3 regions of the Pseudarthrobacter sp. RHLT3-21 genome follow, and region 3 is predicted to be linked to each of the others. Evidence: riboswitches for the same ligand, from Rfam matches in the RefSeq annotation. Region 3 holds a riboswitch; each other region holds the start of a gene.
What was found. A riboswitch is a leader RNA that binds a small molecule or an ion and turns the genes downstream of it on or off. The one in region 3 is predicted to bind thiamine pyrophosphate.
Positions count from the first base shown of each region.

Region 1: linked by a shared signal. The riboswitch ahead of thiO (glycine oxidase ThiO) and the one ahead of thiD (bifunctional hydroxymethylpyrimidine kinase/phosphomethylpyrimidine kinase) in region 3 are both predicted to bind thiamine pyrophosphate.
Region 2: linked by a shared signal. The riboswitch ahead of AC50YA_RS12635 (ECF transporter S component) and the one ahead of thiD (bifunctional hydroxymethylpyrimidine kinase/phosphomethylpyrimidine kinase) in region 3 are both predicted to bind thiamine pyrophosphate.

Region 1 covers NZ_JBWZCI010000001.1:71,529-79,378, reverse strand. The annotation lists gene AC50YA_RS00405 (4a-hydroxytetrahydrobiopterin dehydratase) at 1-38, opposite strand, end outside; gene AC50YA_RS00400 (thiazole synthase) at 112-927, opposite strand; gene thiS (sulfur carrier protein ThiS) at 932-1,168, opposite strand; gene thiO (glycine oxidase ThiO) at 1,165-2,550, opposite strand; TPP riboswitch at 2,543-2,662, opposite strand; gene thiE (thiamine phosphate synthase) at 2,690-3,466, shown strand; gene AC50YA_RS00380 (RNB domain-containing ribonuclease) at 3,531-5,036, shown strand; gene AC50YA_RS00375 (DEAD/DEAH box helicase) at 5,328-7,025, shown strand; gene AC50YA_RS00370 (DNA-methyltransferase) at 7,034-7,850, shown strand, end outside.
Region 2 covers NZ_JBWZCI010000010.1:31,662-39,511, forward strand. The annotation lists gene AC50YA_RS12605 (Na+/H+ antiporter subunit D) at 1-1,385, shown strand, start outside; gene AC50YA_RS12610 (Na+/H+ antiporter subunit E) at 1,382-1,927, shown strand; gene AC50YA_RS12615 (MrpF/PhaF family protein) at 1,924-2,202, shown strand; gene mnhG (monovalent cation/H(+) antiporter subunit G) at 2,192-2,614, shown strand; gene AC50YA_RS12625 (DUF4235 domain-containing protein) at 2,742-3,005, opposite strand; gene AC50YA_RS12630 (heme-degrading domain-containing protein) at 3,047-3,589, opposite strand; TPP riboswitch at 3,647-3,789, shown strand; gene AC50YA_RS12635 (ECF transporter S component) at 3,854-4,504, shown strand; gene AC50YA_RS12640 (ABC transporter ATP-binding protein) at 4,504-6,156, shown strand; gene AC50YA_RS12645 (energy-coupling factor transporter transmembrane component T family protein) at 6,153-6,947, shown strand; gene AC50YA_RS12650 (glycoside hydrolase family 25 domain-containing protein) at 6,994-7,767, opposite strand.
Region 3 covers NZ_JBWZCI010000001.1:511,907-519,756, forward strand. The annotation lists gene AC50YA_RS02435 (Rne/Rng family ribonuclease) at 1-2,452, shown strand, start outside; TPP riboswitch at 2,554-2,651, shown strand; gene thiD (bifunctional hydroxymethylpyrimidine kinase/phosphomethylpyrimidine kinase) at 2,634-4,217, shown strand; gene rplU (50S ribosomal protein L21) at 4,490-4,798, shown strand; gene rpmA (50S ribosomal protein L27) at 4,861-5,124, shown strand; gene obgE (GTPase ObgE) at 5,241-6,830, shown strand; gene proB (glutamate 5-kinase) at 6,820-7,850, shown strand, end outside.

The DNA.
Region 1 (7,850 bases), 440 kb from region 3:
ATCCGCTCACGCGTGAGTGTGTCTTGCTTGCCGGGCATAGCGGCCTCCTTGGCTCGTCCGGTGAGCCCGCCCGGGCGTTTGGTCGAGGGCACCCGGCCTGGAGAAATCGGCCTACAGAAATTCTGCCCGGCCTTCCATGGCCGATGACGCCAAGGCGTGCTCGCGGCGCGGAATCCTGCCGGCCGCTTTCGCCAGCCTACCGGCGATGACGGCGTGTTTGAAGGCCTCCCCCATGAGTGCCGGGTTCTGCGCACGAGTGACTGCAGTGGCCAGCAGCACGGCATCACAGCCAATCTCCATGGCCAGTGCGGCGTCGGATGCCGTGCCGATGCCGGCGTCCAGCACCACGGGCACCGAGGCGCGCGAGACGATCAGTTCGATGTTGTGTGGATTCAGGATTCCCAGGCCGGTGCCGATGGGCGCTCCGAGCGGCATGACCGCGGTGGCACCCAGGTTTTCCAGCCGCAGGGCCAGGACCGGGTCATCGTTGGTGTAGGCGAACACTTTGAAGCCCCGGTTTACAAGCTGTTCCGTAGCATCCACGAGCTCCACGGCGTCCGGCAGCAGGGTCTGCTCGTCGGCGATGACTTCCAGCTTGATCCAGTCGGTTTCCAGCGCTTCGCGGGCGAGTTCCGCCGTCATGACCGCGTCCCGGGCGGTGAAGCAGCCTGCGGTGTTGGGCAGGATCCGGATCCCGTGGTCCACCAGGAGCTGGAAAAGGGACCCCGATTCAGCCGGCGAATAGCGCCGCATGGCCACCGTGGTCAGTTCGGTTCCGGACGCCAGCAGGGCTGCCCCCAGCCCGTCGAGGCTCGGGGCGCCACCGGTGCCCATGATGAGGCGGGAGCCGAGCTCGACGCCGTCGATGACCAGCCTGTCTGCGGCCTCGGGCCGGTTCTGTGTGCTGATGTTGCTGGTTACTGTCATGGTGTCAGCCTCCCTGGACTGCTGTGACCAGTTCGACGTCGTCACCTTCGGCGAGCGCCGTGACGAACCACTGGCTGCGGGGTACTACTTCGGAGTTATGGGCGACGGCGACGCCGAGTTTCTGCCCGTCTGTCGCCTGGCCGTTGGCTGCAAGTTGACGGCCCGTGATCTGGCTGATGAGGGTGGTGATGGAGGCGTCGTCCGTCACGGAATGGCGCGAGCCGTTGAGGGTGATGTTCATGCTGATTCCTTCTGTGGGTCGAGGTCCTTCGTGCTGCTGATGTCCTTGGGTGGGGACGGTACTCCGGCCAGTCCGTGCTCTGTGCCGGCCACCTGGTGCTTTCCGGAAAAGCGGGCCGGGCTGAGCGCCCCCCATCGCGGGTCTGTCCGGCCGTCCAGCAGGTCCCGGCAGATCGCCGCCGCCGCCGGAGCAAGCAGCACTCCGTGGCGGAAGAACCCGGTGGCAACAATCAGCCCGGCAATGTTCCCCGCGTTCCCCGCGCTGTGCCCGCTGCCGGTCCCGGCTGCCCGGTCCGGTACCCTGCCGAGAAGAGGTGCGTTGTCCGGAGTCGCCGGCCTTGCCCGCGCCGTGCATTCCAGGAGTTCAAGCTCCGAGACGGCCGGCACCAGGACCTGGGCGTCACGCAGCAACTGGTAGACGCCGCCGGCCGAGACAGCACCGTCGCCGGTCCCGGCGAGCGCGTCCTCCCGCTGCGTTGCCCCGATCACCACGGTGCCGTCCTGCCGGGGAACGATGTAGACCGGCACGCCATGGACCATTCCGCGGACCGTCGAGGTGAGGAGCGGGCGCAGGTGCTGCGGAACTGCTAGTCGAAGGATGTCACCGTAGACAGGCCGCAAGGGCAGCTGCAGTCCTTCCGGGAGGCCATCCAGCGACGCCGCCTGCAATCCGTTGGCCACGATGGTCTCGCGCGCTTGGACGGTTCCGCCGTGGGCGAGCTTCACGCCGCTGACGCGGCCGTCCTCCCAGAGAAGGGCAGCGGCCCGCTGGTCAACGGCAAATCCCCCGCGGGCACCTGCCACGGCGGTTCCTGCTCCCGGTTCGTGGACGGCCAGGACTTCCTGGAGGCACGCCACCAGTTTCCGTGGATCCACCTGGTGGTCGGCGGGGATGTCCAGGGCGCAGGATATTGCCGGGCTGAGCAGGGATTCCCTCGTCCTGGCCGCACGGACGGTCAGGGGTTCCACCACCAGGCCGCTGGCCTGCTGCACGGCCCGGAGGTCCATCAGCGCCCGGCGGTCCGCAGCGTCCGCGCCGATGGCGAGGGTCGGCGTCGTCAGATATCCGGTCTCTCCAGCCCCCGCCAGGGCGAGGTCTGCCGCGAAGGCAGGCCACAGGCCGGAGGACGCCAGCATCAGCTCCAGGAGGTCTTCCTCCTGGTAATGCAGTTCGCTCACAGGGGCAAGCATGCCGGCGGCTGCCCAGCTGGCCCCGTTCCCGGGCGCGTCATCGATCAGCACGACGGAACGGCCGGATCGCCGGGCCTCCCAGGCTATGGCGTGGCCGATGACTCCGCCGCCGATGACTGCCACGTCGGCGTGCAGCACGGCGGCCGGGCTGGCTGATGCAGTCTCAGGTTGGTTGCTTATTGCGGGGGGCATATGGTTCCTTCCCTACGCCGGTACTAGCCGGATCAGGTCAAGCGGTCGGCTCTGACGCCCTCTCAGCCCGGCCGCTTTGTGACGGCTGCATCGGGCTCCCGCAGTACCCGCCCAGTTTAGGGGAATTAGGCTGGTTTCCATGAACGCGCAATCTTTCGCCGCTGCAGGCACGTCCTCCGCCGCCTCTTCCACCCCCACATCCTTGACCGGAACAGACCCCACCGACGGCATAGACACGGGCCTCCCGCACAGCGCCAGGCTGTATCTGTGCACCGACGCGCGCCGTGACCGCGGGGACTTTGGCGAGTTTGTGGACGCGGCTTTTGCCGGCGGCGTCGACATCATCCAGCTCCGCGACAAGGCGATCGAGGCGGCGGAAGAGCTGGAGCTGCTGGCCGTGGTTCAGGCGGCGGCCGAACGTCACGGAAAGCTGTGGGCCGTCAACGACCGTGCCGATATCGCGATGCTGTCCAGCGCCCCCGTCTTCCACATCGGGCAGAAGGACCTGCCGGTCGCGTCCGCCCGCACCCTGCTCGGGGCCCCCGCGGCGATCGGGCTTTCCACACACACCGCCGAGCAGATTGAAGGCGCCATCCGGCTGTCCGGCGGGCTGACGTCCGAACGCGGCCTGGACTACTTCTGCGTCGGACCGGTCTGGGCCACTCCCACCAAACCCGGCCGGGCCGCCGTCGGCCTTGACCTGGTGCGGTACGCGGCGGATGCAGTCCGCGCTGCCGGTGGCACCCCGGCCACTTTCCCCTGGTTTGCCATCGGAGGCATCGATCTCGGCAACGTGGAGCAGGTGGTGGAGGCCGGTGCCGGCAGGATTGTTGTGGTGCGTGCCATCACCGAGGCCTCCGATCCCGCAGCGGCGGCGGCGGCGCTCCTGGCGGCCCTGGACGCGGGCGCATCCTGAGAATCCCCCGCGTCGCGGACGGCGGGCGTGCACGATCCGTGGAAATCGGGCTAACCTGACTTTCGTGTCACATCATCGGTTGGCCCCCAATGTCCACGAGCAGACCAACGACCTCGCGGCGGCACTGAGCGCCCTGCGGACCGAGCTGGAACTACCGGGACCCTACCCGGCGGAGGCGGTCCGGGACGCGGAAACGGCAGTGGCCGCGCACGAGTTGCCCGGCGCCGACCTGACGGACGTGGACTTCCTCACCATCGATCCGGCGTCGTCCACTGACCTGGACCAGGCCCTGTTCATCGAGCGCGCGGGCCCTGGCTACCGGGTGCTTTACGCCATCGCCGACGTGCCGTCCTTTGTCCGCCCCGGCGGCGGACTGGATGCAGAGACCCGGCGCCGCGGCCAGACGTTTTACGCCCCGGACGGCCGTATCCCGCTGCACCCGGAGGTCATCAGCGAAGGGGCCGGCAGCCTCCTGGCCGGGCAGCTCTGTTCCGCCTATGTGTGGGAGTTCGGGCTGGACGACACCGCACAGGTCTCCGCGGTGAGTGTCCGCAGGGCCACCATCCGCAGCCGGGCCAAGCTGAGCTACAAGGGAGTCCAGGCCGAACTCGACGCCGGGACGGCCGGCCCTGTCCTGCAGCTCCTGAAGGAAGTAGGGCTCAAGCGCGTTGAACTGGAGCGGCAGCGTGGCGGCGCCAGCCTGAACATGCCCGAGCAGGAAATCGTGCAACTGCCCGACGGCGGCTACCGGATTGCCGCGGCGCCGCAGCTTCCGGTGGAGGACTGGAACGCCCAGATTTCCCTGATGACCGGGATGGCGGCGGCAAACCTGATGTTGGCGGGAAAAGTGGGCATACTGCGCACCATGCCCGCGCCGGACGAGCGCTCCCTGCGTCACTTCCGCATCCAGACCGAGGCCTTGGGCAAGCCATGGGACGGAAAAATCAGCTACGGCGAATACCTCCGCAGCCTTGATCCGACCCAGCCCCGGCAACTGGCCATCCTGCACTCCGCCGGCATGCTGTTCCGCGGCGCCAGCTACACGGCGTTCGACGGCATCGTGCCGGACGACGCGATCCAGTCCGCCATCGGCGCCGCCTATGCCCACACCACAGCACCACTCCGGCGCCTGATCGACCGCTTTGTCCTGGTGATTTGCGAAGCCCTGAGCAACGGCAAGCAGGTACCGGACTGGGCACGGGAAGCCCTGCCGTCACTGCCGGAGATCATGGCCGGATCCGACCAGCTGGCATCGCGGATGGAACGCATGGCGCTGGACACCGTGGAGGCCGCGCTCCTGGTCAACCATGTGGGCCAGGAATTCGATGCGATCGTGATCTCCGGCTCCAAGCCGCAAAAGGACAACGGAAACGGCAACGGGAAAATCGGCAACGGTGCCAAGAACGGCGCTGCGAAAAACGGGAGCGGTCCCTCGGGGATCATCCAGATCGCCGTACCCGCCGTGACGGCCCGCTGCGCCGGGGACCTGGAATCCGGCACCAAGGTGCGGGTCCGCCTGATCTCCTCCGATATTGCCGCCCGCGAGGTCCACTTCGAGCTGCTGGCCTGAACGATGAGTGCCCGGCCTGATCGGCCCAAAGCCGGGATTCAGGGTCCGTGCGGCTAGACTGAAGAAGTAGATATGGATGCCCGGTCGTTGATTTCCTTGATTTTGAATTCAACAAGCCCGCCCCTACGCGATCTTGAGATACACCCGTTGGTCACCAGTGCCAGCATTTGATAGCCCGCGATCGGCTTCCACTGGATTTGCTTGCGCGCCAGAGCGTGCTCCGGAACGTCCACTTTGGCCGGCCCGTTGAGCAGGCAGCGCCAATGCCCAAATGAATAAGGAAACTCCCCTGTGAGTGAATTGCATACCCACCAGATCCTGACTGACGACTCCGGCATCGAGACGATCGAACCCGAAGAAACCATCATCTCGGACGAGAAGCCGCACGAGATCGAGGAGAAATCCTTCGCTGACTACAATGTCCGCGCCGACATCGTGGAATCCCTCGCCGACGCCGGGATCACCCACCCGTTCCCCATTCAGGCCATGACCCTGCCGGTGGCGCTTTCGGGCCACGACATCATCGGCCAGGCCAAGACCGGCACCGGCAAGACCCTCGGCTTCGGCATTCCCGCCCTGCAGCGCGTGGTGGGTCCGGACGACGCCGGCTACGACAAGCTCGCCGTTCCCGGCGCCCCGCAGGCCCTGGTCATTGTGCCCACCCGCGAGCTGGCCGTCCAGGTGGCCAACGATCTCCAGAACGCGTCCCGCAAACGCAACGCCCGCATCACCACCATCTACGGCGGCCGTGCCTACGAGCCCCAGGTGGAGGCCCTGCAGAACGGCGTCGAAGTGGTCGTGGGTACTCCCGGCCGCCTCATCGATCTCTACAAGCAGAAGCACCTTGTCCTGAAGAACGTCAAGATGGTCATCCTTGACGAGGCCGACGAAATGCTGGACCTCGGCTTCCTGCCGGACGTGGAAACGCTCATCGCCGGGACCCCTGCGGTCCGCCAGACCCTGCTGTTCTCCGCCACCATGCCCGGCCCGGTCATCGCCATGGCCCGCCGCTACATGACGCAGCCCACCCACATCCGGGCCGCTGATCCGGACGACGAAGGCCTGACCAAGCGCGACATCCGCCAGCTCATCTACCGTGCCCACAGCATGGACAAGATCGAAGTTGTGGCCCGCATCCTGCAGGCCCGCGGCCGCGGCCGGACCATCATCTTCACCAAGACCAAGCGCACCGCCGCGAAGGTTGCCGAGGAACTCCTGGACCGCGGCTTCGCCGCCGCCGCCATCCACGGCGACCTGGGCCAGGGCGCCCGCGAGCAGGCCCTCCGCGCCTTCCGCAACAACAAGGTGGACGTCCTGGTAGCCACCGACGTCGCCGCCCGCGGCATCGACGTCGACGACGTCACGCACGTCATCAACTACCAGTGCGTTGAAGACGAAAAGATCTACCTCCACCGTGTGGGCCGCACCGGCCGCGCCGGCAACAAGGGCACTGCCGTGACCTTCGTTGACTGGGATGACATGCCGCGCTGGGGCCTGATCAACAAGGCCCTGGGACTCAGCGTCCCGGAGCCGGTGGAAACGTACTCCTCCTCGCCGCACCTTTACGAAGAGCTGGATATTCCGGAAGGCACCAAGGGCCGCCTGCCCCGCAACAAGCGCGTGCTGGCCGGCGTCGACGCCGAGGTCCTTGAGGACCTGGGCGAGACCGGCAAAAAGAACACCCGCCCCAGCGGTGGCCGTGATGGCGGCCGCGACAGCAACCGTGAGGCCGGCCGCTCCGGTGGGCGCGACAGCAGCCGCCGCACCGGCGAGCCCGGCGGACGCTCCGGTGACCGCCGTCGTCGTACCTCTGATGCGGCAACCGCCGGCACCAGCCCGGCCCCGGAACCGGCTACGGCTACGGCTGCTCCGGCCGACGGCGAAGTGGACCCCCGTGCCCGCCGCAGCCGGACCCGCACCCGCCGCCGCAACGGCGAAGTGGTGGCCGGCGCCGACACCGGCGCGCAGCCCGGCAGCACCGAGGCATAACAGCCTCGATGACTGACACCGTCTGGGCGCCGGACGGCAGCAACCTGGTGGTTCACGCGGACAACGCGGAGTTCCTCCCCTCGCTGCCGGACGGCTCCTTCACCTTGATATACGTTGACCCGCCGTTCAACACCGGCAGGGTCCAGAAGCGCCAGGAAACGCGGATGGTGCTGAACACCGACGGCGACGGCGACCGCGTGGGCTTCAAGGGGCGCTCCTACGACACCATCAAGGGCGCCCTGCACCGGTACGATGACGCCTTCAGTGACTACTGGTCATTCCTGGAACCCCGGCTCGTGGAAGCGTGGCGGCTGCTGGCTGACGACGGCACGCTCTACCTCCACCTGGACTACCGGGAAGTCCACTACGCCAAGGTGATGCTTGACGCGATCTTCGGCCGGGAATGCTTCCTCAACGAGATCATCTGGGCATACGACTACGGTGCCCGCGCCAAGTACCGTTGGCCTACGAAGCACGACAACATCCTCGTATACGTTAAGAACCCGGCGAAATACCACTTCGACAACGCCGAGGTGGACCGTGAGCCATACATGGCACCCGGCCTGGTGACCCCGGCGAAGCGGGAGCTCGGGAAACTGCCCACCGACGTCTGGTGGCACACCATCGTCTCCCCCACGGGTAAGGAAAAGACCGGCTACCCCACGCAGAAGCCCGAGGGCCTCATCCGCCGGGTGGTGTCGGCGTCGAGCCGGCCCGGTGACTGGTGCCTGGACTTCTTCGCCGGTTCCGGGACGCTCGGCGCCGTGGCGGCCAAGCTGGACCGGAAGTTCGTGTGCGTGGACCAGAACCAGCCGGCCATCGACG
Region 2 (7,850 bases), on a different contig from region 3:
TGGTGGACCAGTTCTCGTCCCTCATGCTCGTGGTGTCGTCGGCTATCAGCCTCGCAGTGCTGGTCTACGCCACCGGGCAGGGCATGGCCGACGGCGACCAGGACGCGCCGGTGTCGATCTTCCACCCCACCTACCTGATCCTGGTGGCCGGGGTCTCCAACGCGTTCCTGTCCGGGGACCTGTTCAACCTCTACGTCGGCTTCGAGATCCTGCTGACGGCAAGCTATGTGCTGATGACCTTGGGTGGGACCGGCCCCCGCATCCGCGCCGGTGTCACCTACGTGGTGGTCTCCGTGGTGTCCTCGGTGCTGTTCCTGATCTCCATCGCCATGGTCTACGGCGCCACCGGAACCGTCAACATGGCCGACCTCGCCATCAAGCTCGCTGACCTGGACGAGGGAACCCAGACCCTGCTGCACCTAATGCTCCTGGTGGCCTTCGGCATCAAGGCGGCCGTGTTCCCGCTCTCGTTCTGGCTGCCTGACTCCTACCCCACGGCGCCGGCACCGGTCACCGCCGTGTTCGCCGGCCTGCTGACGAAAGTCGGTGTCTACGCGATGGTGCGCACGGAGACCCTGCTCTTCCCCGGGGACAGCCTAAACACTCCGCTCATGGTCGCGGCATTGCTGACCATGGTGGTGGGAATCCTTGGCGCCTTGGCCCAGAGCGACATTAAACGTCTGTTGTCCTTCACCCTGGTCAGCCACATCGGCTACATGGTGTTTGGCCTGGCGATGTCCTCGGTGGCCGGGCTGGGCGCCGCCGTGTTCTACGTGGCCCACCACATCACCATCCAGACCAGCCTCTTCCTGGTCACGGGCCTGATCGAGCGCCGCGGCGGCAGCTCCTCCGTGGACCGGCTGGCAGGCCTGGCCAAGCTGTCACCCATACTGGCCCTGCTCTTCTTCATCCCCGCCATGAACCTGGCCGGGATCCCGCCGTTCTCCGGGTTCCTGGGGAAGGTGGGGCTCATCCAGGCCGGCATCGAACTGGGTACGCCCCTGGCCTACGCCCTGGTGATCGGCGGCGTGGTCACCAGCCTCCTGACCCTGTTGGCCGTTGCGAGGGTCTGGAACCGCGCGTTCTGGCGCAAGCCCTCGGACGCCGAGCACCCGGACCCCGTCCTGCTGGCTGAGCCCGAGGATTCGGATACCGGCAGCCGGGCCGGCCGCAAAAACGTCACCTTGCTGCCCCGCACCATGGTGGGCTCAACCCTGGGCCTGGTGGTCCTGGGCGTCTCACTCACGGTTTTCGCGGGCCCGCTGTTCAAAGTCTCGGACCAGGCCGCCCACGAAATGCTGGACAGGTCCGCCTACATCCAGGCCGTACTGGGTGAGGACACGCCCGTTCCCCCGCTGGCCCTCAAAGACGGAGGGGGCAAATGAGCCGCCGCCGGATTTCCCTGCGCCAGGAGGTGCCCCTGCTGGTATGGCTGGTGATTGTGTGGGGTGCCCTGTGGCAGGACTTCAGCCCCGGCAACCTGCTCTTCGGCGCGTTACTGGCAGTGCTCGTGGCCCGGATGTTCTACCTGCCGCCGGTGGAACTCAGCGGCCGCTTCAACATCCTTCACGCAGTTCCTTTCGCCCTGCGTTTCCTGGGCAGGGTGGCGGCCGCCAGTGTTGAGGTGATGTATCTGGCGGCTGTCCGTGGCCCGCGGGTGGTCAATGCCGTCGTCGCGGTGCCGTTGCGGAGCCACCAGGATCTGATGGTCACCGCAGTGGGGCACGTGACCTCGCTGATCCCGGGCTCCCTGGTGGTGGAAGTGGACCGGTCAACGTCCACCCTGTACCTCCACGCGCTCAACGTCAGCAGCCCGGAAGAGGTCGAAAACCTGCGCAGGGAAGTCCGCTCCATCGAAGCGGGCCTGATCAGGATCATGGGCACCCGCGACGAACTCGAAGCAATCCGGCAGGAGGCCGCAGCATGATGCAGACCGTCCTGGCTGTCACGGCAGTCATTCTTTCGCTGGCAGCGGCGGGAGCCATCATCAGGATCTCCCGCGGCCCGTCGCTGCTGGACAGGGTGCTGGCCTCCGACGTCCTGCTCGCGATCCTCGGCGCGGCCCTGTGCATCGACATGGCCGTCAACCGGCACCTGAACAACCTGATGCCGCTGGTGGCGCTGTCCATCGTCGGCTTCATCGGGTCAGTGACCGTTGCCCGCTTTGTGGCCGACCGGCGGGAGCAAGCCAATGAATCCTGAGGCCACCGTGGTTGACAGCGTCATCGATACCGTGTCGGCGGTATTCCTGGTGGTGGGTGCCCTCATGTCGCTCGCCGCCGCCGTCGGGCTGCTCAGCTTCCCGGACCTGCTGAGCCGTATGCACGCGGCCACCAAGCCCCAGGTGCTGGGGCTGTTCCTGCTCCTTGCGGCCATCGGTCTGCAGCTGCGCACCTGGTGGGTGTGGCCGGTGCTGCTGGTGGCCTGGATTTTCCAGCTGCTGACCGTGCCGGTTTCCGCCCATATGGTGGGCCGCGCCGGCTACCGCACCAAACACCTGCACCGCGAGCTCCTCAGCTCCGATGAACTCGACGCCGTGGTCCAGAAGGCGGCACAATCGGCCCGGGATGAGTCCTCCCGGGATGAAGCGTCCGACGGCGGCCGGCGGGACTGAGCGTCACCCACCGTCCGGACCGTCCCGCGTGAGTGACGCCGCCCGCGCGAGTTTTTGTCCAGATAACACGGTTTGACGGACGGTTAGAGGCCGTTATCTGGACAAAAACTCCGGGGTGGTGGTGCGGTTAGACGATGTCCTGGGACTTGGCGAAGCGGGTGATGGCCCGCTGCGTGCCGCGGTTGGCGAGCACCTGGATGATGGTGCTGACGGAGGCCGAAATGAGCGCGAACGTCAGCGCCGAGCGGAGGCTCGTGGGGGTGTCTTCGTCTTTGCCGGTGGGAGGCTTCCGGCCGGTGGACTTTTCCCATACGGTATTGACCATCTTGGTGCCGACGAATCCGGCGCCGAGGCTGATTGCGGTGCCGAGCAGCTTGATGAACAGGTTCATTCGTTGAACTCCTTGTGAGCGGATCCGGGATTGTCTTTAGCCTAACCCGGCTGCATGGACTCCAGAATCTCCCGCAGCGCCTCCACCACGAGGTCGTGGTCCTGTTGCTGGGGCAGGCCTGAGACCGTCACCGTGGCCACGGCGCCAACGCCGGCGACGTAGACCGGGAAGCAGCCGCCGTGCGGTGCGTAAGTCGATTCGTCGAACCAGCCGTGGTCTTCGATGCGGCCTCCGTGCAGCCTGCCACGGAGTCCCACCAGCAACGACGGGATCTCGTACCTGGCGGCGGTGCGCTGCTTGGCCCGGATCCAGTGCTCGTTGTCCGGGGTGGCGCCGTCCAGGGCCACGTGGAACAGCACCTGGTCACCCTTGGTGATGTCTATCGCGATGGGCAGCCGGCGCGTCTTTCCCAGCTCCACCAGGAGCAGCCCCAGGTTGAGGGAATCGTCCTTGGTGAAATGCGGAAACTGCAGCTCGCTGATCTCGGCCTCGATCCGGGCGATCAGCGCCTCAAGCAGCCCCTCCGCCTGGGCCACTCTCGAGTCGGGATTGAAGGCAGTCACAGTCGGGTTGTTGGCAGTCATGGCCCACAATCTACCCCGCCCGCGGTGTAAACTGGACAATGCCCATCAGGGCAGATTTATTAACGACAGGGGAGCGCCGCCGTCGGACATCACTGGCATTTGCCGGGGGACCGAAGACGGGCGCTGAGAGTGCGGACAGCCGCAGACCCTCGAACCTGATCCGGTTAGTACCGGCGCAAGGGAGTCGAGTTCTCGAAGTGTCCGGCAAACGGCGGCAGCGCCGCACACCTGGTACTTTCCCCTCCTGTTCCTCAGGAGGACCGAATGACAACTGCAGCAATCAAAAAGACCGGCAATACCTGGCGCGTTGTGGACATCGTGGTGGCGGCGCTCATCGCCATCACCGGCGGCGTGATCTTCTGGGCCTGGTCCCAGGGCGCCGGCATCATTTCCGCCCCCATGAACGCCGTTTACCCCCCGCTGACCGGCCTGATCGCCGGCGGCTGGATGATCCCGGCGGTGCTGGGCATGCTCATCATCCGCAAGCCCGGCGCGGCGCTCTTCTGCGAAGCGGTGGCCGCCACCGGCGAACTCATCATGGGCTCCCAATACGGCGCCACGGTGCTGATCTCCGGAATCCTGCAGGGCCTGGGCGCCGAACTGGTGTTCTTCCTGCTGGTGTACGGCAACGTCCGGTTCAAGTCCTTCCTGCACCAGAAGTACAACCTCATCGCCGCGCTGCTGGCCGGTGCCGGCGCCGGACTGTTCTGCGGCCTCAATGACTCCTTCCTGCCGTGGGGCTGGAACATCGCCTACGAGCCCGCCGACAAGCTCGCGTACATCGTGTTCTGCACCATCTCCGGCGCAGTGATAGCGGGCGCCTTGTCCTGGATCGCCACCCGCGGCCTGGCCAGGACCGGCGTGCTGAGCTCGTTCGCGTCCCGGAAGGCAGCTTCGGAGCCCGTCTTCAACTGATGACCGCTTCCGACGCCGGCGCTTCCGGAGTGCGCCCCGCCGCGGTGTCCGCCCGTGGCTGGGGCTGGCGGCATGCCGGACGTTCCGCCCCCGCCGTCCATGGGCTCGACCTCGAGATCGCTCCCGGCGAGCGGGTGCTGCTGCTGGGCCCCTCGGGCGCGGGCAAGTCAACGCTGTTGCACGCGCTCGCCGGGGTGCTGGGGGATGAAGGGGACGACGCCGACGAAACCGGTTCGCTGCTGATCGACGGCGTGGTGCCCCGCGGGCAGCGCGGCCGCTCGGGGCTGATGCAGCAGGACCCGGAAACGCAGGTGGTTCTGTCGCGCCTGGGCGACGACGTCGCCTTCGGCGCCGAGAACCTCGCCGTTCCGCCGGACGAGATCTGGCGGCGCGTCCATGAAGCGCTCGACGACGTCGGCCTCCGAAGTGCCGGGGGCCGCGTGGGTGGCGGAGCTGGTTTGAACGCCAACGGCGCCGGTTTGAACGCCGACGGCGGGCCCGGTGCCGCCGGGCTGCCGCTGGACCACCCGACGTCGGCCCTGTCCGGAGGGCAGAAGCAGCGATTGGCTCTGGCCGGTATCCTCGCGATGCGGCCCGGGCTGATCCTGCTGGACGAGCCCACTGCAAACCTTGATCCCGCCGGTGTGCTGGAAGTCCGCGACGCCGTGGGCCGCTGCCTGGACAAGACCGGCGCCACACTCGTTGTGGTGGAGCATCGCGTGTCCGTGTGGAAGGACCTGGTGGACCGGATTGTGGTGCTCCAGCCGGGCTCCGCAGCGGGCTCCGCTGGAAGTTCCGCCGGTACGTCCGCAGTCCTGCTGGACGGGCCGCCGGACCAGGTGCTCGCGGAGGCGCGGGACATGCTGATCGGCGCGGGCGTGTGGGTGCCGGGGTATGTTCCGGCAACCCGCCGCCGTGCGTCCACAGGCTCCGGTGACCTGCTGCTGGCCGCTGAGGACCTGGCCGTCTCCCGCGAGCGTCCGCGGCGCCGCGGCCTCCGGACCATCCCGCCCGTGCCGGTGCAGTCGGGCATCACGGCCCAGGTCCGTTCCGGCCACGCACTCACCGTCACGGGGCCCAACGGCGCCGGCAAGTCAACGTTTGCGCTGACGCTCGCCGGACTTTTGGCGCCGGTGGCGGGGAAGGTGTCCGCCGCTGTCGAGCTTTCCGAGGGGGCCGGGATCAATCCCTTCAAATGGAAAGCCAACCAGCTGATTTCCCGCATCGGAACCGTGTTCCAGGAGCCCGAGCACCAGTTTGTTACCGGCCGGGTGCTGGACGAGCTGATGTTCGGCCCGCGGCACCTGGGGCATGGCGAGGAGCGGGTTGATGAGCTGCTGGAACGGCTGCGCCTGACGCACCTGGTGGACGCCAATCCGTACACGTTGTCCGGCGGCGAGAAGCGGCGCCTGTCGGTGGCCACGGTCTTGGCTGCACACCCGCGTGTGCTGGTGCTCGACGAGCCGACCTTCGGCCAGGACGCCAACACCTGGGCCGAGCTCGCATCCTTCCTCTCGGAATTGCTCGACGCCGGGACCTCCGTGGTTTCCGTGACCCACGACCAGGAATTCAGCGCCGTCCTGGGCGGGGCCGAACTGCGGCTTGGCCCGGCCTCTCGCGGCGGCGCCCGCCAGGAAGCACGTGCGGCATGAGGGCTGCCCTGACCCTCCGCGGCAACCACGCGCTGCTGACGCGCGCCAACCCGCTGGCCAAGTTCGCCGTCGTCTTCCTCATCACACTGGTGCTTGCGCTATCCATTGACTGGGTATCAGCCACCACCGCGCTCGTGGCGGAACTGGCGCTCTTTCCGCTGGCCGGCCTCACGCTCCGCCTGTTGTGGCAGCGCGGCTGGCCGCTCATCATCGCCGCAGCCCTCGGCGGCTGGAGCACGGCGATCGTCGCGGCGGACGGCGGTGCTGCACTGCTCGACGTCGGGATCTGGTCCATCAGCGAAGGTTCCCTGCAGCTGGGAATCGGTTTTATGCTGCGCGGACTCGCGATTGCCCTCCCGGCGATCCTGCTCATGACCTGCACAGACCCCACCGACCTCGCCGATGCGCTGGCCCAGAAGGCCCGGCTGCCGCACCGGTTTGTCCTTGGCACGCTGGCAGCGATGCGCCTGGTGGGACTTATGGCCGAGGAGTGGCAGACCATCGGCATGGCGCGGCGGGCCCGCGGCGTGGGCTCGCAGGGCAGCCCGCTGCAACGGCTGCGGGCCACACTTGGGCAGAGCTTTGGGCTCCTGGTCCAGGCCATCCGCCGCGCGTCCCGGCTGGCCATCACCATGGAAGCACGCGGCTTTGGCACCGGGCAGCGGACGTGGGCCCGGGAATCCACGTATTCGCCGTTGGACGCCTGGGTGCTGGTGGGCGGCGTGCTGATCGCGGCGGCTGCTGTGGTTGCCGCAGCCGGGATGGGGACCTGGAACTTCGTCTGGCGTTAGTTGGTGCGGGTTCGGGTTCTGGATTCTGGCAACGGGGCAGCGGTTGCTAAATGCACGAGTAACCGTAGTCGAAGTCCCTGGAGACGAACTGGGTCAGGGTGACCGTGCCGCCTGCGGTCAACGGCGCATTAGAGCAGTTGGCGTTGGCTCCGGAGGCCGTGCTGGCTCCTGCCAGCCAGTTGGGCAGGGCATAAAGGTTGCTGGAGCTGCTTACGGTGCCCACGATCTGTCCCCATTGATGGGCCGACGAGTAGATGCCGACGTCGGCGCCGATGCTGTGAAAGAAGTCGGTCATACCTTCCAGGACGGCACGGTTGGCATTCTTGTCGAGGGACCAGCTGTTGCCGGTTTCAACATCGAGCCACCACAGGTAGTCCGAGGGGCTGCTGATGCCGCGGATGTACGCGTCGTCGTACGCCTTGGCGTAGCCGTACATATAGGCGCACGCCGTGCCAACGTCCTTGTCCTGGCAGGTGCCGTAGGGGTTGGATGCGGCCGGGGATTCCGGGTAGCTGTTACTGGTGGGCCACCAGGAGCCAGCGAGCTCCGGGTTGGCGGTGTTGACGTAAAGGGCGACGGACGGCTGATCGGTCGGGTTCACCGTGATGGCTTCGGCCCAGCGAAGCTGTTCGACGAGGCAGGGGTTAGTGGTGTTAGCAAGGCCATTGTTCACGCCCACGATCCCGAAAGCTGGAGCGACGGGAAGCGCCGTGTTGCACTGAGGCCACGAGACATCGTTACCCAATGCCAGCTCGGCGCCCTCGCCGGGTGACGGGGCGGCCACGGACACCGGCGCCACGGTAATCCCCCACAGGGCCATGAGCAAGCACAATATGGCACACGCCAAAGCACGGGATGCTGTAGCCGCATGCCCATACATGGCTGGCCTCCTGCATGACATTC
Region 3 (7,850 bases):
CGATGAAACTGATGACGAATCCGCCGGGCAGGCCGATGAGGGCGTGACGTCCCGCCGTCGCCGCCGTCGCCGCCGTGGCGACCAGGATCTGGAACTGACCGGCGGAGAAGGCGACGACCCGCCCAACACGGTGACCCGCGTCCGCGCGCCGCGCGCCGCCACCGAAGCGCCGGTCAACAACCGCGTCACGTCCGTCAAGGGTTCCACCCGCCTCGAAGCCAAGAAGCAGCGCCGCCGCGAATCCCGCGATACCGGCCGTCGCCGCACCGTCATCACCGAGGCTGAGTTCCTGGCACGCCGTGAATCAGTCGACCGGCAGATGATCGTCCGCCAGCGCGACGACAGAATCCAGATCGGCGTCCTCGAAGACGGCGTCCTGGCCGAGCATTTTGTCTCCAAGACCCAGCAGGACTCCCTGATCGGCAACGTCTACCTCGGCAAGGTGCAGAACGTCCTGCCGTCCATGGAAGCGGCGTTTGTTGACATCGGACGCGGCCGCAACGCCGTCCTCTACGCCGGTGAAGTGAACTGGGAAGCCGTTAACCTCGAAGGCAAGCAGCGCCGGATCGAAAACGCGCTCAAGTCCGGCGACACCGTCCTGGTCCAGGTCACCAAGGATCCCGTGGGCCACAAGGGTGCACGCCTGACCAGCCAGATCTCGCTGCCCGGCCGTTACCTGGTCTATGTGCCCGGCGGGTCCATGACCGGCATCTCCCGCAAACTGCCCGACGTCGAGCGCAACCGCCTCAAGCGCATCCTCAAGGACCGCCTCCCGGAGCACGCCGGCGTCATCGTCCGCACCGCTGCCGAAGGCGCCTCGGAAGAGGAGCTCACTCACGACATCAACCGGCTGCGGGCGCAGTGGGAGGGCATCGAAAGCCAGTCCACGTCCACCAAGATCCTCGCGCCGGAGCTGCTCTACGGCGAACCTGACCTCACCATCAAGGTGGTCCGCGATGTCTTCAACGAGGACTTCTCCAAGCTGATCGTCTCCGGTGAAGAGGCCTGGGACACCATCGAGGCCTACGTCACCTATGTGGCGCCCGACCTCGTCGGCCGGCTGGAAAAGTGGACCAAGGACACGGACATTTTCGCGGCCTGGCGCATCGACGAGCAGATCCACAAGGCCCTGGAACGCAAGGTCTTCCTGCCCTCGGGCGGCTCGCTGGTCATCGACCGCACCGAAGCCATGACCGTGGTGGACGTCAACACCGGCAAGTTCACCGGCAGCGGCGGCAACCTCGAGGAAACCGTCACCAAGAACAACCTCGAGGCAGCTGAAGAAGTGGTCCGGCAGCTGAGGCTCCGCGACATCGGCGGCATCATCGTCATCGACTTCATCGACATGGTCCTCGAATCCAACCGCGACCTGGTCCTCCGCCGCATGGTGGAGTGCCTGGGCCGCGACCGGACGAAGCACCAGGTAGCCGAAGTGACCTCGCTGGGCCTCGTGCAGATGACGCGAAAGCGCATGGGCACCGGGCTCCTGGAAGTCTTCGGCGAGCAGTGTGAAACCTGTGCGGGCCGCGGGATCGTCACCCACGACGACCCCGTGGAGCACCGCCGCGTCAACACCGTAGCCGCTGAGCACCATGTGCAGCGGGTGGACAGCCGGCAGGACCCCCGCATCAACGATCAGCGCCCGGACACCGTGCGCACGGACAGTCAGCGCCCGGACAGCCAGCCGGGTGGCCGCACTGACCGGAAGCGCCGCCGCGGACGGGGCGGCCAGCCGCTGGAAACTGCACCGGCAGCGCCGGTGCAGATCCACACGGTCCACCCGGAACCCAGTGATTCCGAGCGCCATGCCAAGGCGGAGGCCACGCGGGCAGCGCTTGCGAACATTGCGGCGGCAGCCCACGCTGCGCACATGCACGACGACGAGGTGGCTCTCGCATCAGCCGCCGCGGGACAGCTGCCCGCTGCGCCGGCGCCGGCTCCGGCCGTGCGCTCCGAGACGGACTCCAACGGCCGCCCGGCCGCTGTGCTGACGTTCGGCGGAGAGCAGGTTGTGCTGCCGTTCGTGGAGCATCACGAGGATCTGCCGCACGCGCCTGCCCTGACACTGGACCGCCTCGCGGAGGCCTTCGCCCACCTTGGCGGTTCGGCTCCTGTGGCGGAAAGCAAGCCGTCGGCAGTCCAGGCAACTGAAAGCCAGCCGGCCGGACCTGCCCGTCAGCAGCAGCAGCCTGCCGTGGCGGAGAAGGATTATTCCGACCACACCGAGGAGCCGCGCGCCCGCCGTCCCCGGCGGAACCGGAGTGCCAGCCGTGCCCAGGGCGCAGCCAACGCCACGTCCGTGGAGCATCACGAAGCCGCTCCGGCGGCTGCCGCCGGACACACCCACGCCGCCAAGGCCCCTGAGCCCGTCAAGGCTCCTGTGGCTGAGAAGCCGGCGGCCACCAACGCGCCCATCATCCTGGGCGTAGGGGTTCCGGCCTCGGAGCTCTGACCAAACAGCAGGGCAATCCACTACACCGGCGCCCGGACGTACCCGTGAATTACGGGCTGCGTCCGGGCGTCCGGCGTTAAGTCCTGAGGAACGCTAGGCTGGTGACTGACACGGGGTGCCGCGCAGAGAGCCGGCTGAGATCCACACCCGTTGAACCTGTCCGGTTAGCACCGGCGAAGGGATGTCTCCTTTGGCTTCAACTTCTGTCCTTCCTCCTGCAACGCCCCTGGCTACGGCAACCCCCGCTGTGTACCGGCCCGCCCCAGGCCGCTCTTCTGCGGTCCAGGTGCTGCGTGACGTTCCGCGGGTGCTGTCCATTGCCGGATCGGACCCCTCAGGTGGCGCGGGCGTCCAGGCCGATCTCAAGAGCATTGCGGCTCTTGGCGGCTATGGCATGGCGGCCATCACCGCCCTGACAGTCCAAAACACGCAGGGGGTCCGGGCGGTTCACGTCCCGCCGGCGTCCTTTCTGGGCCAGCAGCTTGAGGCCATCAGCGACGACATCACCATCGACGCGGTCAAGATCGGCATGCTGGGCGACGCCGCGGTGATAGGCGTGGTCCGGGACTGGCTGGAAAAGGTGCGTCCCGCCGTCGTCGTTCTTGATCCGGTGATGGTGGCCACCAGCGGAGACCGGCTGCTGCAGGAGTCGGCGGAGGTAGCCCTGCGGGAACTGCTCCCGCTCGCGGACCTGATCACCCCCAACCTGGCCGAACTGGCCATCCTGGTGGGGGAGCCGCAGGCGCGGGATTGGCCTGATGCGCTCGGGCAAGGGCGGCGGTTGTCCGCCGCGACCGGTGCCACCGTGCTGGTCAAGGGCGGCCATCTCGACGCCGGTGCGTGCCCGGATGCCCTGGTCAACGCCGCCGGGCTGCTTACCCGGGAGGTGGTGGAAGTGAGCGGGGACAGGATCCCCACCCGCAACAGCCACGGCACCGGCTGCTCGCTGTCGTCGGCCATGGCCACGGCTCAGGCCAGGCTGGGGGACTGGGAAGCCGCATTGCGGAAGGTCAAGCCTTGGCTGGTTGGCGCGCTGCAGGCCTCTGACCAGCTCGAGGTGGGCGGGGGCAACGGCCCCATCAACCACTTCCACCACATGCAGCAGGTTCCGGCAGCCGGCGAATTCGCAGAGACGCTGCGTCGGGCGTCGGAGCCGGATCTTCAGGCCATCTACGGGCTGGATTTCATCCGTGACCTGGCGGCCGGCACGTTGGCTGAGGAGCAGTTCGCCTTTTACCTCGCCCAGGACGCCATCTACCTCAACGGCTATTCGCGTGTCCTTGCCCGGGCCAGTGCGCTGGCGCCCACGGAAGCCTCGCAGCTGTTCTGGGCAAAGTCGGCCCGGCAATGCCTTGAGGTCGAATCCGAACTGCACCGCACGTGGCTGAGCACCAGGACAGTGGACTCCGTCCTTGGACCTGTCACCAAGTCCTACGTGGACCACCTGCTGGCAGCCTCGGCCTCCGGCAGCTATGCGGTCCTCGTGGCGGCGGTGCTGCCGTGCTTCTGGTTGTACGCCGAGGTGGGACAGACCCTCCACGCGGAGTTCCTGGCTGCCGGTGCCCCTGCAGCGCACCCTTATGCCGACTGGCTGCGGGCCTATGCTGACGAGGACTTCGCGCAGGCCACCCGCGACGCCATCGCCTTGGCTGACGATGCCGCCCGGAGCGCTTCCGCGGCTGAACGGGCGGCGATGCTGGTGGCGTTCAGGCAGTCCTCCCGGTTCGAAGTGGAATTCTTCGACGCGCCGCGAATTCATTCCTGACAGTTTGGCGTCCACGTGGCCTGTACGATAGTCAGGCACGGTTTTGGATTGTCAGTGCAGTACCTGCTTGTGGGTCCTATCACAGACAACAGACCGTAACCAGCCTCATTTGCGGCCGAAGGCAAAATTAGCGTATTCTAGATCTTCGGTGCTTACGCCAACACTTGGGTTACGACCCCACGGCGTTGAGGCACAGCGAGAACCCAGCCAATTATGGAATCGGGTTCAGCACGCAAATTTAGTAATAAACGTCGAGAGAAGTGAGTTCCCAAGTGGTGTACGCGATTGTCCGCGCAGGCGGCCGCCAAGAGAAGGTTTCCGTTGGAGACTTCGTTACCCTGAACCGCGTCCCCGGTGGAGCCGGCAGCACTTTTGAGTTGCCCGCACTGCTCCTGGTAGACGGTGACAAAGTCACCTCTGCTGCTGCGGACCTGGCCAAGGTAACGGTTACGGCTGAGATCCTCGAAGACCTCCGTGGTCCGAAGATCGTCATCCAGAAGTTCAAGAACAAGACCGGTTACAAGAAGCGCCAGGGTCACCGTCAGGAATTGACCAAGGTCAAGATCACGGGTATCAAGTAACTCTTCGTTACTGTTCAGGTTCTTCAGCAGATTCCCCAGAATTTTAAAGGCAGGCATTTCAAATGGCACATAAAAAAGGCGCGAGTTCCACTCGCAACGGTCGTGACTCCAACGCCCAGTACCTCGGCGTCAAGCGCTTCGGCGGCCAGGTAGTTTCCGCAGGCGAGATCATCGTCCGCCAGCGTGGCACCCACTTCCACCCGGGCGCCGGCGTTGGCCGTGGCGGCGACGACACACTGTTCGCACTGGCTCCGGGAGCCGTCCAGTTCGGCACCCGCCGCGGTCGCCGCGTTGTTAACATCGTTGCTGCTGCAGCTGCAGAGTAACAAATAGTTCTGAATCGGTGGAGCGGGCCATTTGGTCCGCTCCACTATTCTTTTAACCGCATTACAATCGTCTTGGCGCCCTTGGGCGTCCAGGAAAAAGCACTGAGGAGATCCACGTGGCGAGCTTTGTAGACCGGGTAGTACTGCACGTATCCGGCGGTACCGGCGGCCACGGCTGTGTCTCCGTCCACCGGGAGAAGTTCATCCCACTGGGCGGACCCGACGGCGGTAACGGCGGCGATGGCGGCAACGTCATCCTGCGCGTTGACCACCAGACCACTACCCTGCTGGACTACCACCACTCCCCGCACCGGCACGCCACCAACGGCGGGTCCGGCATGGGCGACTGGCGCGGCGGCAAGAGCGGCGAGACCCTCATCCTGCCGGTCCCGGATGGCACCGTGGTCAAATCCAAGGACGGCACCGTTCTGGCAGACCTGGTCGGCGAAGGCGCAGAATATGTGGCCGCCGCCGGCGGCCAGGGCGGCCTGGGCAATGCCTCGCTGTCCTCGCAGAAGCGCCGTGCCCCGGGGTTCGCGCTCCTGGGCATCGAGGGTGACGCCAGCGACGTTGTGCTGGAACTGAAATCCATCGCCGATATCGCACTGGTGGGTTTCCCCTCTGCCGGCAAGTCCAGCCTGATCGCGGCCATGTCCGCCGCGCGGCCCAAGATCGCCGACTACCCCTTCACCACCCTCATCCCGAACCTGGGTGTTGTCCAGTCCGGCGATGTCCGCTTCACCATTGCAGACGTTCCGGGCCTCATCGAGGGCGCCAGCGAAGGCAAGGGCCTTGGCCACCACTTCCTGCGCCATGTGGAGCGTTGCGCCGCCCTGGTACACGTGCTGGACTGCGGCACGCTTGAATCGGACCGCGACCCGCTGGCAGACCTGGCCATCATCGAGGCCGAACTGGAAAAGTACGTCGTGGACATGAGCTACGCGGGTACCGACGGCGAAGTGGTTCCGCTGAACCACCGTCCGCGGCTGGTGGCCCTGAACAAGGTGGACCTCCCGGACGGCAAGGACATGGCTGAATTCGTCCGCCCCGAACTGGAATCACGCGGCTACCGGGTCTTCGAGATCTCGGCCACCAGCCACGAGGGTCTCCGCCAGCTGGGCTTCGCGATGGCGGAAATCGTCCAGGCCGCCCGTGCCGCCCTCGCGGCCGCCCCGCCAAAGGTCCAGCCGCCCATCCTGCGGCCCCGCGCCGTCAACGAGTCCGGTTTCAGGATCCGCCGCGAGGAAAAGAACCTCGAACCGCTCTTCCGCGTCCTGGGCGACAAGCCCGTGCGCTGGGTCAAGCAGACTGACTTCACCAACGAGGAAGCCATCGGCTACCTCGCCGACCGCCTGGCCAAGCTCGGCGTCGAAAACGAACTGTTCAAGCAGGGCGCCAAGCCGGGCGACGCAGTCGTGATCGGCGAAGATGACGGCGTTGTCTTCGACTGGGAGCCCACCATGATGGCCGGAGCCGAAATGCTCGCATCACCGCGTGGCACGGATATCCGTTTCGCGGACGTCGGCGACCGCCCCACCCGTGGCCAGAAGCGTGACGAGCAGCAGGAACGCAAGGATGCCAAGGCCGCCGCCCGCGCCGAGCTCGAAGCCGAGCGCAAGGCCGGGATCTGGACCGAATCGGTCAGCAGCCGCCGCGCTGCCACGCCGCTCAAGGAGAGTGGACTGGGCGTTGAAGATGACGAGTGAGACGGCCGAAGTGACTGAAAATTCCGCAGTAATCATCGAGGAACCAAAGGACGACCGCAGTGTGCTCGCCCGGGCCCGCCGGATCGTTGTCAAAGTAGGATCGTCGTCGCTGACCAGCATCAAGGGCGGCATCTCGGAAGAGTCCCTGACCGCCCTCTCAGATGTCCTGGCCGCCAAACATAACGCCGGCACGGAAATTATCCTGGTTTCTTCGGGAGCCATTTCCGCTGGGCTTGCGCCCCTCGGCCTGGTGAAGCGTCCGCGTGACCTCGCGACCCAGCAGGCCGCCGCCAGCGTGGGCCAGGGCCTGCTCATGGCGCGCTACACGCACGCGTTCGGCGCCCACGGCGTCACCGTCAGCCAGGTGCTGCTGACTGCAGATGACCTCATGCGTCGCAGCCACCACGCGAACGCTTTCCGTGCACTGAATCGCCTCCTCAACCTCGGCGTGGTGCCGGTGGTCAATGAAAACGACACGGTCGCCACGCACAAGATCCGTTTCGGCGACAACGACAGGCTCTCAGCGCTCGTGGCACATCTGGTCCGCGCCGACGCCCTGCTGCTGCTGTCCGACGTCGACTCGCTGTACGACGGCCCGCCCGCCAAGGGTGCCAAGCGCATTCCCCAGGTGGACGGCCCCGAAGATCTTGAGGCAGTGACCATCGGGAAGCCGGGCAAGGCAGGCGTAGGCACCGGCGGAATGCAGACTAAAGTCGAGGCTGCCACCATGGCCGCCGATTCCGGCATCCCCGCGCTGGTCACCTCCACAGCCAACGCCGGAGCCGCCCTGGCCGGTGAAGATGTGGGGACCTGGTTCACCGTCAACAGCGGCCGTAAGTCCGTGCGGATGATGTGGCTGGCCCACCTGGCACACGTTCAGGGTCGGCTCTTTCTTGACGACGGCGCCGTGCATGCCGTGCGGGACAATCACACCTCGCTGCTCCCCGCCGGAATTTCATCGGTGGACGGCACCTTCGAAGCCGGAGACGCCGTCGAGATGGTGGCCGGTGACGGTACCGT